2 regions of the Sphingobacterium sp. Ag1 genome follow, and region 2 is predicted to be linked to the other one. Evidence: riboswitches for the same ligand, from Rfam matches in the RefSeq annotation. Region 2 holds a riboswitch; the other holds the start of a gene.
The links. A riboswitch is a leader RNA that binds a small molecule or an ion and turns the genes downstream of it on or off. The one in region 2 is predicted to bind S-adenosylmethionine.
Positions count from the first base shown of each region.

Region 1: another riboswitch for S-adenosylmethionine. It lies ahead of AAW12_RS17790 (hypothetical protein); the one in region 2 lies ahead of AAW12_RS18790 (hypothetical protein).

Region 1 is NZ_LBGU01000043.1:48,007-55,551, forward strand. Features, by position in the region: gene AAW12_RS17785 (RagB/SusD family nutrient uptake outer membrane protein) at 1-1,301, shown strand, start outside; gene AAW12_RS17790 (hypothetical protein) at 1,402-1,665, opposite strand; SAM-I-IV-variant riboswitch at 1,732-1,825, opposite strand; gene AAW12_RS17795 (DUF3050 domain-containing protein) at 2,036-2,806, shown strand; gene AAW12_RS17800 (TolC family protein) at 3,072-4,349, shown strand; gene AAW12_RS17805 (HlyD family secretion protein) at 4,349-5,410, shown strand; gene AAW12_RS17810 (beta-carotene 15,15'-monooxygenase) at 5,410-6,987, shown strand; gene AAW12_RS17815 (TolC family protein) at 6,984-7,545, opposite strand, start outside.
Region 2 is NZ_LBGU01000043.1:275,073-282,617, forward strand. Features, by position in the region: gene AAW12_RS18765 (hypothetical protein) at 1-204, shown strand, start outside; gene AAW12_RS18770 (hypothetical protein) at 225-1,832, shown strand; gene AAW12_RS18775 (c-type cytochrome) at 1,825-2,436, shown strand; gene soxC (sulfite dehydrogenase) at 2,443-3,699, shown strand; gene AAW12_RS18785 (epimerase) at 3,745-4,653, shown strand; SAM-I-IV-variant riboswitch at 4,809-4,902, shown strand; gene AAW12_RS18790 (hypothetical protein) at 4,937-5,200, shown strand; gene AAW12_RS18795 (family 2A encapsulin nanocompartment shell protein) at 5,387-6,310, shown strand; gene AAW12_RS18800 (family 2A encapsulin nanocompartment cargo protein cysteine desulfurase) at 6,334-7,545, shown strand, end outside.

The DNA.
Region 1 (7,545 bases), 230 kb from region 2:
GCTATAATCAGTTCAATTCAGGTAGCGTCAACGAAATCGTTGGCGGCAATTTAAATCCAACAACGGGTGGCTACGAAACCGGTATCTATAATGATGCATACGTAGCGATAGGCAGAGCAAATCGTTTGATCGAGAAATTACAAAGCTATGCAGGGGCAGACATAAACGATGCAGAGAAAAAGAAAATGGAAGCTGAAGCCCGCTTTATCCGTGCTTTCGTTTATTTCCAATTGTACAGTATCTATGGCGAAGTGCCGCTTGTATTGGTTTCATTGAATCTGGAGAATCAGCGTCAGCCAAAGGAAAGTGCAGAGAATATACTAAAACAGATTCGAGCTGATCTGGATTTTGGGATCGCCAACTTAGCGCCTAAACCTTATTTCAATAATGGGGGGCATGCGGCCGCCAGTTCAGCAAAAGCCTTGAAAGCACGGGTTTTATTGTTTGCGGCTTATGGTGACAAAGGAGTGCCCGATTTAGCAATTTTGAAAGAGGTAAAAGACTTATGTACCGATATCATGAAAGAGTATACCCTGAGTACGGCTTTTGAAAATGTCTTTCGCGATGCGACACAAAAGAATAATACCGAGATTATCTTTTCGGTCAATTTTCTGGCACCGAATAATACTGCCCCTTGGGACATGTACCTAGGCGATTGGATTGCTGCTTCGCCTTTACAAAACCTGGTGGATACCTATGAATGCAAAGATGGTTTGCCTTTTGGTGAATCACCGTTGACCGACCGAACCAACCCGTTCAAAGATAGGGATCCGCGCCTGAGCAAAACAATTTTTGTGGATCATCCTGATTTTGGCGGCGGTAAGATCCATACACCGTCCAATCCGCGGCCTACAGGTTATGGGGTGTTGAAATTTTTGGATCCGGCCAACCTACCTTTTGGTTTTTCAACATTGAGCCAACAAGATGCGGTTATACTGCGGTTTGGCGAGGTGTTGTTGATGTACGCCGAAGCACAAAATGAAATAGCCGGGCCAGATCAATCGGTTTATGATACCATGAATACTTTGCGGAGTCGGGTTCAGATGCCAGGGTTCCCTGCCGGTTATACCAAGGAAAAGATGCGCGAGCGTATCCGCCACGAAAGAAGAGTCGAACTTGCTTTTGAAGGACTACGGCATTACGACCTGATTCGTTGGCATATCGCGGGTGAAGTACTCAATGGGGTCAAAGACAGTAAAGTGCCCTATCATTTCGAAGATAAATTCTATCGCTGGCCATTACCACAAACAGAAATTGAAAAAAGCGCAGGGATACTGATTCAGAATCCAAACTATAAATAACAAGACTTTTTGCCTTCTTCTGATCGGCAATTTCCTAAACCAACCACAGCAGCGCGCACGAAATCTTTTCGATGCGCGCTATTTTTGGCGGTGATAACGATTACTGTAAAGGGATCAACACATTCTGTTCCAAGCGTACAGGGACATGCTTCACCGAGGTAAAACCGTCTTCCTTAGAAACGATGTTGGAAAGATCCAGTCCTCTTTTGGAGAACGTACTGATCAAAGCTGTTCTAAAGGTAGCTTTTGATGATCCCCAGCCTTGTCCTAAGATGGTGTCATTGTTAAGCTGTATGAGTTCATCCGTTGAATAATAACTGAATTTTTCCAGTAAGTGTTGGTAAAGATTTGTTGTAGTAGCCATACAATTTAAAAATTTAAAGGATTAAACCATAAACTGTATCCAGATCTTTGTGGGAAAATAATCGTTCTGCAACGTTTATTTTGGTCGAAACCCGTATTAATTTACCACCGCGGTGCCTGCACTCGGTTGGTATTGCATCATGCAATTCTGAATACTCTACAAATATAGTAGATTATTTTTTATTATAAAAAATATTTTTGTTTTTACGGGTAAATGAGCGTTAAAATCAGTACAAGGGAGGTCAAAGTGGGGGCAGGTTGTTGTTTTTGATTTGGTTATGAAGCGGATAGCTGGACGGTAAATTTATCATGCTACTGTAATCTCATTTAAAATACTTTAAAAAATAAAGATAAGACGATACTTTTGCGCCATGAATAGAATTGCGGAAATTAATGAATACATTGCTGCCGAACGCGAGGTATTATTGCAACACCCTTTGTATCGTAAGATCAAAACGATCAAGAATCTACGTTCTTTTACAGAAGGGCATGTTTACGCTGTATGGGATTTTATGTCTTTACTAAAAGCTTTACAGATTAAATTGACCTGTACGACTTTACCCTGGTTTGCGAGCGAGCATCCATCAACACGCTATCTGATCAACGAAATTGTATTGGCAGAGGAGTCGGACGAATACATTGATGGCCGCCGTTTGAGCCATTTTGAAATGTATCTGGACGCCATGGATGCCATGGGTGCCGATCTTCATCTGGTCAATAAATTTATCGGTCATGCCAAAAAATCGAGCGACATATTCGATGTCATCGCGACGACGACATTGGATAAGCGGATCAAAGACTTTTTGAATTTTACATTTGAAGTGATTGCTGAAGGTGAGGTGCATAAAATTGCTGCCGCCTTTACGTTCGGGCGTGAAGATCTTATTCCGGGAATGTTTACCTCTATCTTGGAAGAAATTAAAACAAATTTCCCTACAGCCAATCTGGATAGCTTTATTTATTATTTCCAGCGTCATATTGATCTGGACGGCGACGAGCACGGACCTTTGGCCATGCAGATGATCACAGATCTTGCGAAGGACGATGACGTTAAATGGGCAGAAATGAAGGAGATCAGTAAAATCGCGCTACAAAAAAGAATACAATTGTGGAATGCAATAGAAGATTCTTTATACGGATAATCTGGTTTTATACCATCCCCGAAAGGCCTCTCAAATCAACATTTGAGAGGCTTTTTTTATAGGCTGTAAAAAAGAGTAGCGCAAACCCTATTTGGCAGATATTGGTCTTTTTCTTTGAATTGATGAAAAAATGTCTTTTTTCCATAACATATTGGCGTTTGTGAAGAAATCCAAGTTGTAATAAGTGTCTAAGTTTGCAACGCAAAAAAATAATAGAGCACACGTGAACTTTTTTCCTCCCTATTGGGCAAAAGGAATACTAACTATGGGATTGTTAGTATTCACTATTTCGGACACCTTCGCCCTCGATTCTTTGCGTATGTCCCTGAAAGACATGATCGACAAAGCACTCCAGAACAGTAAATACGTCGAGCAGTCCTATTTGCAGCTCAAAGAAAGTGAGGTGGCAGTCCAGCAGCAACGCATGGAGCTGCTGCCCAAAATCTTCGCCAGAGCTTCTGCCAGTTATGCGAGTAATATGCCTGTTTATGATCAAGGTCTTTTAAATAAACCCTCCCAGCATGATATCATTCACTACTTGTACGATAGCGGTTTGGATTTTTATCTGAATCTCTACAATGGGCATCGCGATCTGATGAAAATTGAGTCCAAAAAATTGGAAAATGAGCTGGCCCGGATCGATTGGAAGAATGCGGCGGCGCAGACGAAATTGGAGGTTTGCAATCTTTTTTTGGACTTGGAACTGTCGTATAGTAATAAATCTCTAATCGAGCAGGATATTGCTGATCAACGGGTGCAACTCCAGGAGATTGAACATCTGTATACGGCGGGTGTTGTCTTGCACAGTGACGTTTTGCGTATTTCGTTAGAACTTTCGAAACGGGAACTGTTGCTCGTTCAGATCGGTCATGATATTCAGGCTGCAAATCAGAAACTGCAGCTTATTGGAGGCATTACAGCGGAGATTATCCCCTTGAGCGAGCCTTTTAAAGTGGAAAGCCCCAGTTATGAAACGCTTGTTGCCGAAGCGCGAAGCCATGCTTTTTCCCTCCAAAAATCCGAACAGGAAGTTGTTTTGAAGAAATTATCAGTCAAACAGGCCCGATCAAATTATCTTCCTGAATTGGGGTTGACCAGCACATTTACCTTTGCCAATCCCCAGGTTTTCCTTTATCCCTATAACCCCAGCTGGTATAATCTGAGTATTACAGGGCTTAAATTAAACATACCAATATCAGCTATTTATCTCAATAGGAATGTGGTGCGCGGAGCACAAATAGCCCTGGACCGGCAACAGGTGAAACACCATCATGAGGAGGAAATTCTGGAAAATCAGTTGTTACAGGCCCTCTTGGATTATCAATTGGCGATCAAGCAGCAGGACGTCTGCCAAAACAATAAGGCACTGGCACTGGAAAATGCACGGATTATAAAGAACAGGTATTTTAAATCATCGGCGCTGATTACAGATCTTCTAGACGCGGATATGCAATACTTAAAAACACTTTTTGATCTTGAAACCGCACATATTGCGCTACAGAAACATTATTATTTTATCGAATTTTTGAAGGGTACTATCTAATGAAACCTAAATCACGCAGAACAGTTGTGGAAGCACAACTCACTCGAATCACCAACTGGTTGGCCGCAATTGTCTTGTTGGCATTATTGTTATGGGGCGCTAACACCTTATGGATGCGCGTGCGGTATACCTACACCAATGATGCGCAAGTAACACAGTACATCAATCCCATTGTTTCCCGCGTAGGAGGTTATGTGGTTTCCGTGCATTATCACGATCACCAATTGGTTAAACGAGGTGATACCCTATTGCTTATTGATAATAAGGAATATAAATATGAGGCGGATCAGGTAGCTGCATCCGTCAATAAGGAAGCAGCAGAGATCAATGTTCTTCATAGTCAAAAAGAAATCCTCCAGGCAGAGCACGAATCTTTGCGGACATCCATTGCTGCTGGTGAGGCACGTGTAACGAAACAACAATTGGAGTATGATCGATACAATTACCTGTTTCAAGAAAAGTCTGCAACAGCACAGCAACTGGAGGATGTAAAAGCGACTTTGGATGTCTACAAGAGTGAACTGGCTTCGTTAAAACATAAATTGCAGGCTTCACAGGAAAGGGTGCACGACGTGGACATGAAAAAAGGTGTCGTTGATGCCGAGCGCGTTCGTTTGACTGCAGCCGTTGGTCGCAAGCGGCTTGATGTTGGGTATACCGTTATTCGCGCACCCTACGATGGGCAGATTGGCAAACGCACCATTGAAAAAGGTCAAATGATAAGTGCTGGTGAAGTTTTGGGCTTTATCGTCAATAGAGAAACCCCAACCTGGGTGACGGCTAATTTTAAGGAAACACAGTTGCGCTATTTGCATCTTGGCAATAGGGTGGAGGTGGTGGCGGATGCCTATCCGGATCAGAAATTTTATGGCAAAATTATTTCCATCTCCCCGGCTACAGGATCAGCTTTCTCCCTTTTACCGCCAGATAATGCAACGGGCAACTTTGTGAAGATTGTACAACGCGTACCTGTTCGCATTGAGCTGGATAAGCAAAGGGGAGCTCAACAGCTTCTTTCGGGAATGAATGTAAATGTCTCGGTATCAAAAAAACAGCAATAGTGAAAGGTATTTTTAAGGAGTGGGTGCCGGAGTGGTTGATCAAGCTTATCCTGTTCAGCAGTTTAATGCCGAGTATGGTCTTATTTTTCCTGCCGGGGGCCAACACAAATGTCTCTGCTGGATTTTATGGGGCGCAACCCAGTGACATCCAGTTTCTGATCATTTTGTTTTATGCAGGTTTTGTCGGATTCTACGTGTTGGAACGACGCTTTTTTTTATACTTTCCCATTAAGCTGTACTATATTATCTTTCATCTGCTACAGCTATTGAATTGCTTTTTGATGTACAGTATCAGGGATATCAGCTGGGTATATGGGCTGCGTTTTTTTCAAGGAATGTTGTTTGCTTCTGCCGTAAACTTATCGATCTCCATGATATTTTCCAGGTTGAAAAGTGATCGGGCCAAGGAAGTGAGTTACGCTGTCTTTTTCGGCTTACTATTATGTAGCTCACCTTTTAATACATTCGTTACGGCTGAATTTATCGATTCATTCAATTTTGATCAGCTCTATCTATACGCTGCATTATCATTTGTACCGGGTTTATTGCTCATTATGCTAACGATGCGCTCCATACGGCATATACGTCCTTACCCCCTGTTTTCATTAGACTGGGCGAGCTGTATTTTCTATAGCCTTGTGATCGTCAGTTTTGGCTATCTAATGGTGTATGGACAGGAAGTGTATTGGTTTAACGATCAGCAGCTACTTATTGTATTCGCGCTGGGGATGACGCTGCTTATTCTTTTTATTGTTCGACAAATGGTTCTCAAACGTGTTTATGTGCATTTGACGATTTTTAAAAACAGAAATTTTCTCTTGGGACTGTTGATTTTGTATATGATGTATATCGAGCGCTTCTCCCTGACCATCTCAAATCAATATCTCGTACAGGTTATTCAACTTGATCCCATTCATTTGTCCTATATCCAATGGTTTAATATTGCTGGTATTGTCGCCGGTGTACTGGGCTCATTGTATTGGATGCTTGGGCAACGTCCCGTAAAATGGATTTGGATTCTGGGCTTCTGTTGCTTGCTGCTGTTTCACCAATGGATGTTTTTCTCCTTTGAGGGGCAGGGTAATGACGCACATTTTTGGATACCTTTGGTTTTACACGGACTAGGAGTAGGGCTTATCATGGTACCGACCATCTTATTTTGCATTACCAGTGTTAGTCCTCAATTGGGGGCTTCTGCAGCAGCGATCTGTCTCGCTATCCGGTACTTGGGCTACACGAGTAGTATCGGTTTACAGAATTTTTTCAAGCTGTTTGAACATGCCCAGCACCAGCAGGTGTTTAGGGATCGAACGGAAGTGGACAATCCTTTGTTTCGGGAGTACCTGCAGCAGGAATCTGTCAGCATTTTGCAGCATGGACTGCAGTATAAGGAACATACCGCGGCTTTAAAGCTCGTTGCTGAGCGGATCAAGATCCAATCTTTTGTGCGTTTTGCCATGGATTATTATGAGATCATGTCCATGATCAGTATCAGCATACTTTTGCTGATACTGATTTCACCTTCCTTGAAAAGCATGTATAAGAAACTAAGAAAAAACAGAATTTCTCCAGCTTAGATCTCCTGAATATCCCATATTCCAGCTGTACGTTGGAGTTCGACCAAGGCGATCGCATAATTGTAACGGGCTTCATAATAGCTAAGCTGGGTTTCATTGTAGGTCCGTTGGGCATTTAAAACTTCCAGTAGGGATGTATCGCCTCTTTTATAGCTGTAAACCTTTCCTGCTAAAATTGCCTTTGCTTCCGATAGCATAGCGCTGTCAAATAGCTGTACCTGTTTTTGAGCGGCCTGGTAGGAGAGGAACGCTTGTGTAACTTCGATCTGAATGCGTAGAAGGACTTCCTGATAGGCAATCTCATCTTGATCGATCTTAAATTTTGCAGCTTTCAGATCACCTGTGTTAAAATTCGAGAACTTGAGCGGAATGGAGATGCCTGCATTTACAGCTGTAAACTGGGGCGTTGGGGCGGTTTCATTTCGCGCTTCACCATTATAGGTGACGCCGACTGAAAGCCCGAGATCTATTATCCGATTGGCTTGGGCCAATTGGAGCAGGCGTTTTGAAAGCTGTTTATTTTGCAGGGCAACTTTTAGGTCGCTGCGGTCATTTTGG
Region 2 (7,545 bases):
ATCGCGCTTAAAAATCCAAATAATAATTATCCGAATGATACCTATCGCTTTAAAGTAGAGCGGCCGGACAGCCTCCATGTGAATTTGGTCGGAGTTAATGCACACGGAAATACGGTGAAGGTCAATCTCCGTAAGGTAGATAAAAAATACTTACTATACGAAGTAAAGAAGATCGGACGCCAAGGACTTGGATACAAATTATAAACGTTTAAACTATTTTGAAGATGTCAATAAATAATCCGTCGTTAGGTAGTGCCCGGTGGACTGCCTTTCAGCTCATTGCATTTCGCGTCAGCTTTATTTTCTTTATTATAATATCTATACCTAATAATCCGCTATGGTACAAACAAGTATTTTCAATAGACTGGTTTAATTTGGATTATCGCGACCTGTATGATATCTGTCGGTTCGGTTCGGGTGTAAATTGGTTTGGCAGAACTACATTTGGCTACCGGTTAGAGGGGTATAGTATTTGGGTGAATACCTTATTTTTTTCCATCGTAGCCGCATTGATCTGGACATTTGTGCTACGATTACTCAAAAGAGAGCGATCGGAATACAACAGGCTGTTTTATTGGCTCAATGTTGTGGTACGCTATAGAGCTGGTCTGGGTATTATCGGCTTTGGATTTACAAAACTTTTTCCTGTACAGATGCCCTATCCCTCTTTGGGGATTTTGGATACCGACTACGGTGATTTAACTGCACAGAAGATCTTTTGGCTTTCGTTTGGAATCGTGCCCTGGTATCAGGTTTTTGCGGGTATACTCGAAGTGAGTGCAGGTACGATGCTTTTCTTTCGGAAAACGGTACCTATTGGCGCGGCATTGCTGGTAGGTGCTCTGGGCGCAATTGTTGTTGTGAATTTTGCTTACGATGGCGGGGTACATGTTTACAGTTCGTATTTCGTATTACTGAGCTTATTTTTACTTGTGCCATATTACAAACCTTTCTATACCTTATTTGTCAAAGAAATTGCCGCGAAGATCGAACTGTATTTGCCTAATTTTAAACCCCGTATTAACTTGGTTAGAATCGGCCTCAAAGCTCTCGTCTTATTTGTTTTTGTTGGCGTCTTTTTCTATCTGCAATACATCGATTTTCGGTATGATCCTTACAAACAGCCCTCATCGCCTGGAGTAAACGAGTTGCGGGGAACCTATAATGTAACGGAATTTAAGTTAAATGGAGAAACAAGACTTTTTAATCCGTACGATAGCATCCGTTGGCAGTCTGCAACGTTTGAAAAATGGTCCACGCTGACCTTTCGGGTCAATCGGCCTTTGCGATTGGACCTTTCAAATGGGGGCGGCGACCCGAAGCGGGATGTAAACCGAAGTTTTGAAATTTCAGGTGTGGCCGGAGGTCAGCGTGTTTTTCATTATTACGCCGATAAGGATAACAAAACATTGTACCTGGAGGATAAATTTAAGTTGATTCCCGATGAGCGGAATGTAACAGCGGGCGAAGGTGGCGATGGCGGCGTTCGAAACTATCTGAAAGAGCAAAAGCTATCTGCCGACACTCCAGCAATTTCCTTGGCAGAATGGATTCCCGATTCGGTGAAATATAAATTTGCCCATGAGGTAAATGATGTGCATCCAAAAGCGCGGACGACACGCCGCATTCGGGAATTTGCTAAAGCAGATGAATTAGCGAGAAAAGAAATGAGACAGCGTTTCGTTCTTCATTATACGGTCTCTAATCAGGGCAATAGGATCATATTGAGCGGAATTGACGAAAATCGTGATTCGCTTTATGTGGTGCTAGATAAAGTTATAAAAGATTATAAGCTTACCGCGGGTAAATTGGTTGCTGGACAGTATGACTAAACATGGAGCTGTATATCTTTCGATTGGCGGCGCAGTAGCTTTCCTCGTATGTTGCGAAACGAGTGATAGCGTCCCATCTGCCACGAGCTTGCGGCAGCGTGAAACAGATTGGTCGGAAGGACTTGATGCGTACCAGGCAACATGGCCGGATAAGTTTGGGATAGGAAGTCCCGCAGATAAAAGTTTTATAGCCAAATGGGATATCGATGTCCGCCCCGACGGGAAAGGCTTGCCCAATGGTGAGGGAACTGCTAAAAATGGTGCTGTAGTATACCGACAAAAATGTGCCAGTTGCCATGGCGCCCATGGATATGAAGGGCCTGAAGATAAGCTGGTCACAGATTCAACGGGGAGCAATACCATTGGTAATTACTGGCCCTATGCGACAACAATCTTTGATTATGTGCGTCGTGCCATGCCATTTAACGCCCCGGGTTCACTAACAGATCAAGAGGTTTATGATATTACAGCTTATCTGTTGTACTTGAACGGAGTCATAAAAGAGGAGAATAAAATTACAGCAACAACTTTACCTCAAATAGAGATGCCCGCGCGGAAAAGATACGTGTTAGATGATCGCCACGGAGGTCCGCAGGTTAGATAAAAGAATATGTCTGAAGGAAAAGAATATTTAAAACAGCTACGAAAGCTTGTCCGTTTGTTGACGGTGACAGTAGCTTTCTTTTTAGCAATTGCGGTAGGTCTTGTGACCTATCAGCATCTATCCAATCGGGTTGTAGAGCCTGATTTCGATTCCAAAATTAAGGTCGATCCCAGCAAAGTACAGGGAAGGCCATCATCTGAAGTAGGCTATCGTTCTAAATTCGATAGCCCTAAGCGTATAGCTACTTACGCCACGGCTTCCCGTACGCCTTTGGAAGATCTGCAAGGCACAATTACGCCCTCCGATCTCCATTTTGAGAGACATCACGCCGGTATACCCGACATCGATCCCGAGCAGCATGAGTTACTTATCCACGGATTAGTAGAAAAGCCTATCCGATTAAAACTTTCGGGCCTCAAGAAATATCCTTCCGTATCGCGAATCTGTTTTATTGAATGTTCTGGCAATTTTCGTTATGGAAAACGGGAAATGACGCCTGGAGAAGTCTGCGGTTTAACAAGCCAGAGTGAGTGGACAGGTGTATTGCTATCGACCGTACTGCGTGACTTAGGGGTTAAGCCTGAAGCCAAATGGCTGCTGGCGGAAGGTGCTGACGGTGCTTTGATGGCGCGTAGTGTACCCTTGCAAGAAGCATTGACCGAAGCGATCATTGCCTATGGCCAGAATGGAGAGGCTATTCGACCACAGCAAGGTTATCCAATGCGCCTGGTCATTCCAGGATTTGAAGGAAATACACAAATCAAATGGTTGCGGCGGATTGAGGTCACAGATAAACCTGTGATGACTAGGGAAGAAACATCAAAATACACCGAGAAAATTAAAGGTGGAAAAATTCGGATGTTTAGTTTAGTAATGGATGCCAGATCTATTATTACCTTTCCTGCCTATCCGAAAAAAATTGAAGAAGGTTGGCAAGAACTACGGGGCATAGCGTGGAGCGGCCGTGGAAAGGTGGCAAAAGTATTGGTGAGTACAGATAATGGTAAGACATGGAATGAAGCACATTTACAGGGACCGGTATTGGAAAAAGCACATACTGCCTTTAAATTCATGTGGAACTGGGATGGAAAGCCGACACGTGTGCTCAGTAAAGCAATTGATGAGACAGGGTATGTGCAACCTACATATCATCAACTGGTCAAGGCGCGGGAATCGAAGTCGGGCTATCATTTCAATCCCGTTGTTGGATGGGATATTGAGAAAACAGGGGAAGTCTACCTTGCGGATGTCGAGGGCATTTGATCTGAGCATTAAATTCAAGGGCTATTTTAAAGTGTATTTGACGATATGAGAAAAGTTGTACTTGCTGGAGGGACTGGTCATCTTGGAACAGCCCTAAAAGAGAAGTTTCTGGAAATGGGATGGGAAGTTTTGATTTTGTCCCGAAAACAGCCTAAGAAAGAGGACGGCGCGGGTTATCTATTTTGGGACGGAGAGCATTTGGGTACATGGGGTAATGTACTGGAAAGTGCAGATACCGTGATCAACTTGAGTGGCGAAAGTATACGATGCCGCTTCACGCGAAAAAATAGGGCAATTTTGGAGGAATCCCGTCTTTTACCGACGAATGCTATAGGAAAAGCAATAGCAGCTTGTGATAAACCCCCGAGGCTTTGGATAAACTTTTCCGGTATCTCTCTTTTTTCTGGATTAAATGAATTGCAGGATGAGACAAGTATAGCGGTTGGAGAGGGGTATCTAGCTCAACTCACCACTAGATGGGAAGCTGCTTTTTCAGCATTTGACCTGCCTGAGACACTTAAAGTGATACTCCGCGTCAGTCCAGTGTTATCAAAACAGCGGGGCATGCTGGCTGAATTACTTCCGCTGGCTAGATGGGGGCTGGGCGGTAAAATTTCTAACGGACGCCAATGTATGAGCTGGATCCATGAGCGCGACCTTGTGAGATTAGTGTTGTGGATAATTGAGCAGAGACAACCACGGCTTATTTATCATGCATGTAGCCCCCGTCCCGTTACCAATGCAATATTCATGAAAGCGCTCAGAGCGAGTTCGGGAGCATCTTTTGGCTTGCCTATTCCAAGGACTTTTGCCCGTATCGGGTCGTTTTTTAAAGCGGTAAATTCAAGTATCCTTCTCCAGCCTGTTCCTGGGACAACTAAGTTTACCTTGGAAGATGGATTTGATTTTGAATTTGGGGAAATTGAATGCGCATTGAACGATTTGGTAAAATAACAAGACTTGTGTTGGCATTAATAGCCCCTGATGAATGATCAGGGTAAATCAGTTAACAAAATAGGAGGGATAGAAACAATAATTGACCCGGTAAAAATAAATAAAACTTTTATTTTCAAAAAGATAAGGGAATTTAAATAAAATCTACTAACTTTATAGAGTATTCAGAATTGCATCGCGCGATACCAACCGAGTAGACTTACCACGGTGGTTAATTAATATGGGTTTCGGCCAAAAAAACTGAATACAATTTATAGTTTAACCCTTTAAATTTTTAAATTGTATGGCAACAACAAAAAGTCTTTATGAACACTTATCTGAAACGCTTATTCATTATTCGATTAATGAATTAATCCAGTTTAATAACGATACGGTGTCAGGCCGGGGGTGGGGATCATCCAAAACGATTTTTCGAGCCGCTCTGTTAAGCACCCTTTCCAAAAAGGGCCTTGATCTATCACATATTGTTTCGAGAGAAGACGGTTTTACCTCGGTAAAACAAGTTGCCGTGCGATTGGAGGACAATAGGCTTGTGCCGATCGTATAAAAATTAAAGTAGTTATTACGACCTTTCTAATTAATTTATTAAACTAAATAATGAGGGGCAGACTGAAAAGTCTGCTCTAAATTAAGATAGAGTTTCTATCCTTCTTTTAAAAAGAGTCCACGATCGAATTTCCACTCTTTTTCAGGTGTTCTTAATCTATTCCAAATTTTATTAAACTTTTACAATATGAGTGAAAAACCAACACAACAGACCGCCTTGGGCGATGTCGCTGCACGACACCTGGCGATTGCCACCAGAACCGTTCCACAGCTTGAAAGTATCTCACCCCGATGGCTGGTTCATTTATTGCAATGGACACCTGTTGAATCGGGTGTGTTTCGATTAAACAAAGTCGTCGGCGAAGACAGTATTCAGGTAGATTGTTCCAGACGAGATGAGAGCGTTTTGCCACATACATTTGTTGATTATGACGAAAGTCCCCGGGAGTATAATCTAAATGCAGTCAATACACTGATAGATGTACATACACGGGTTTCTGATCTCTACAGCAAGCCCTATAACCAGATCAGTGAACAGTTACGATTGGCAATTGAGAAAATTAAAGAAAGGCAGGAGAGTGAGCTCATCAACAATGCCGATTACGGAATCTTGAGCAATGTGGCGGCCAAACAGATTATTAAGACCAGATCTGGAGCTCCTACACCCGATGACCTGGACGAATTGATCACAAAGGTTTGGAAGCAGCCTGGTTTTTTTCTGCTTCATCCACTCACCATTGCGGCCTTTGGACGCGAATGCACACGCCGTGGCGTCCCACCACCCACGGTATCACTTTTCGGTTCACAGTTTTTAACCTGGCGCGGCATCCCATTGATTCCGAGTGATAAAGTTCCTATTGTAAATGGGAAGACCAAAATTCTGTTGATCCGTACAGGAGAAGCACGTCAGGGGGTAATTGGTCTTTATCAACCTAATTTGCCGGGCGAACAGACACCGGGCCTATCCATCAAGTTTACCGGAATTAATGATAAAGCTATAGCTTCTTACCTGATATCTTTATATTGTTCGCTGGTCATTCTCGTAGACGATGCTGTGGCTGTATTGGACGATGTGGACATCACACAGTACCACAGCTACAATTATAAGTAGATCATTCCTTAAAAGATTTTACTATGTCTCATTTAGATATTGATTTCGAAAGATTTCTAACGGAAGAAGCAAATAAGTATTTTAAGGCAGTTCCGACGGAAAACCTCCTGTCTGGGGATCTTCCCCGAGAGGCAATCTATCCTGATAAACCGGCTCCTGATCCTAAACTGAATACATTCAATTTGGAAGATCCCGCAATCGGTTTTCATGATCCAAATTTTCATAGAGAAAATGCAACTATCCCCCTAGCAGGGAATGGCAGGCAACCTGGTATTTACAATCCAGTTCTTCCTCCTGCTACGGGCATTGGTATAGAGCCACAGGTCAATAAATTACCCTTTGCGGAAACGGCTGAGAATCCACTTGGCACACTACGAGGGACATTGCAGCAACTAACCAGTTTTCAACATGGTGCCCAGATACCACGGGGCGATAGTATAAATTCATTCTATTTCATACAGTCAGGGGCTAAAGTTGAAAATACGTCTCCATTGCCTTACGATACGTTGAAATCCCATTTTGACGTTCAGTCAATTCGTCGCGATTTTCCTGTTCTGCAGGAAAATGTTCGTGGAAGACCACTTGTTTGGTTGGACAATGCCGCGACGACTCAGAAACCACAAGTGGTTATCGACCGGATATCGCGCTTTTATCAGACTGAAAATTCCAATATACACCGCGCTGCACATGAACTTGCTGCCCGTGCTACAGATGCCTACGAAGAATCGCGAAATATCATTAAGAACTTTCTAAATGCCAGTTCACCCAATGAGATTATATTTACGCGTGGCACGACCGAATCCATCAACCTTGTTGCCAATAGTTGGGGAGATCAGCATTTAGGTCCAGATGATGAGATTATAATTAGCTATTTGGAACATCACGCCAATATAGTTCCCTGGCAGCAATTGAGTCAAAAGAAAGGTTTTAAGATCCGGGTAATCCCGGTTGACGAGCAGGGTAATCTGCATTTTGATGAGTATAGCAAACTGCTCAGTTCCCGAACGAAATTAGTCTCTTTTACCCATGTCAGTAATGCGCTCGGTACAATAACACCGGCAAAAGCCATTATTGACGCAGCACATCGGGTAGGCGCCAAAGTCCTGTTGGACGGGGCGCAGTCGGTTTCCCATATTGCAATCGATCTTCAATACCTAAATCCCGATTTCTTTGTGTTTTCTGGACATAAAATATTTGGCCCGACAGGCATTGGCGTGCTCTATGGTAAAGAAGAC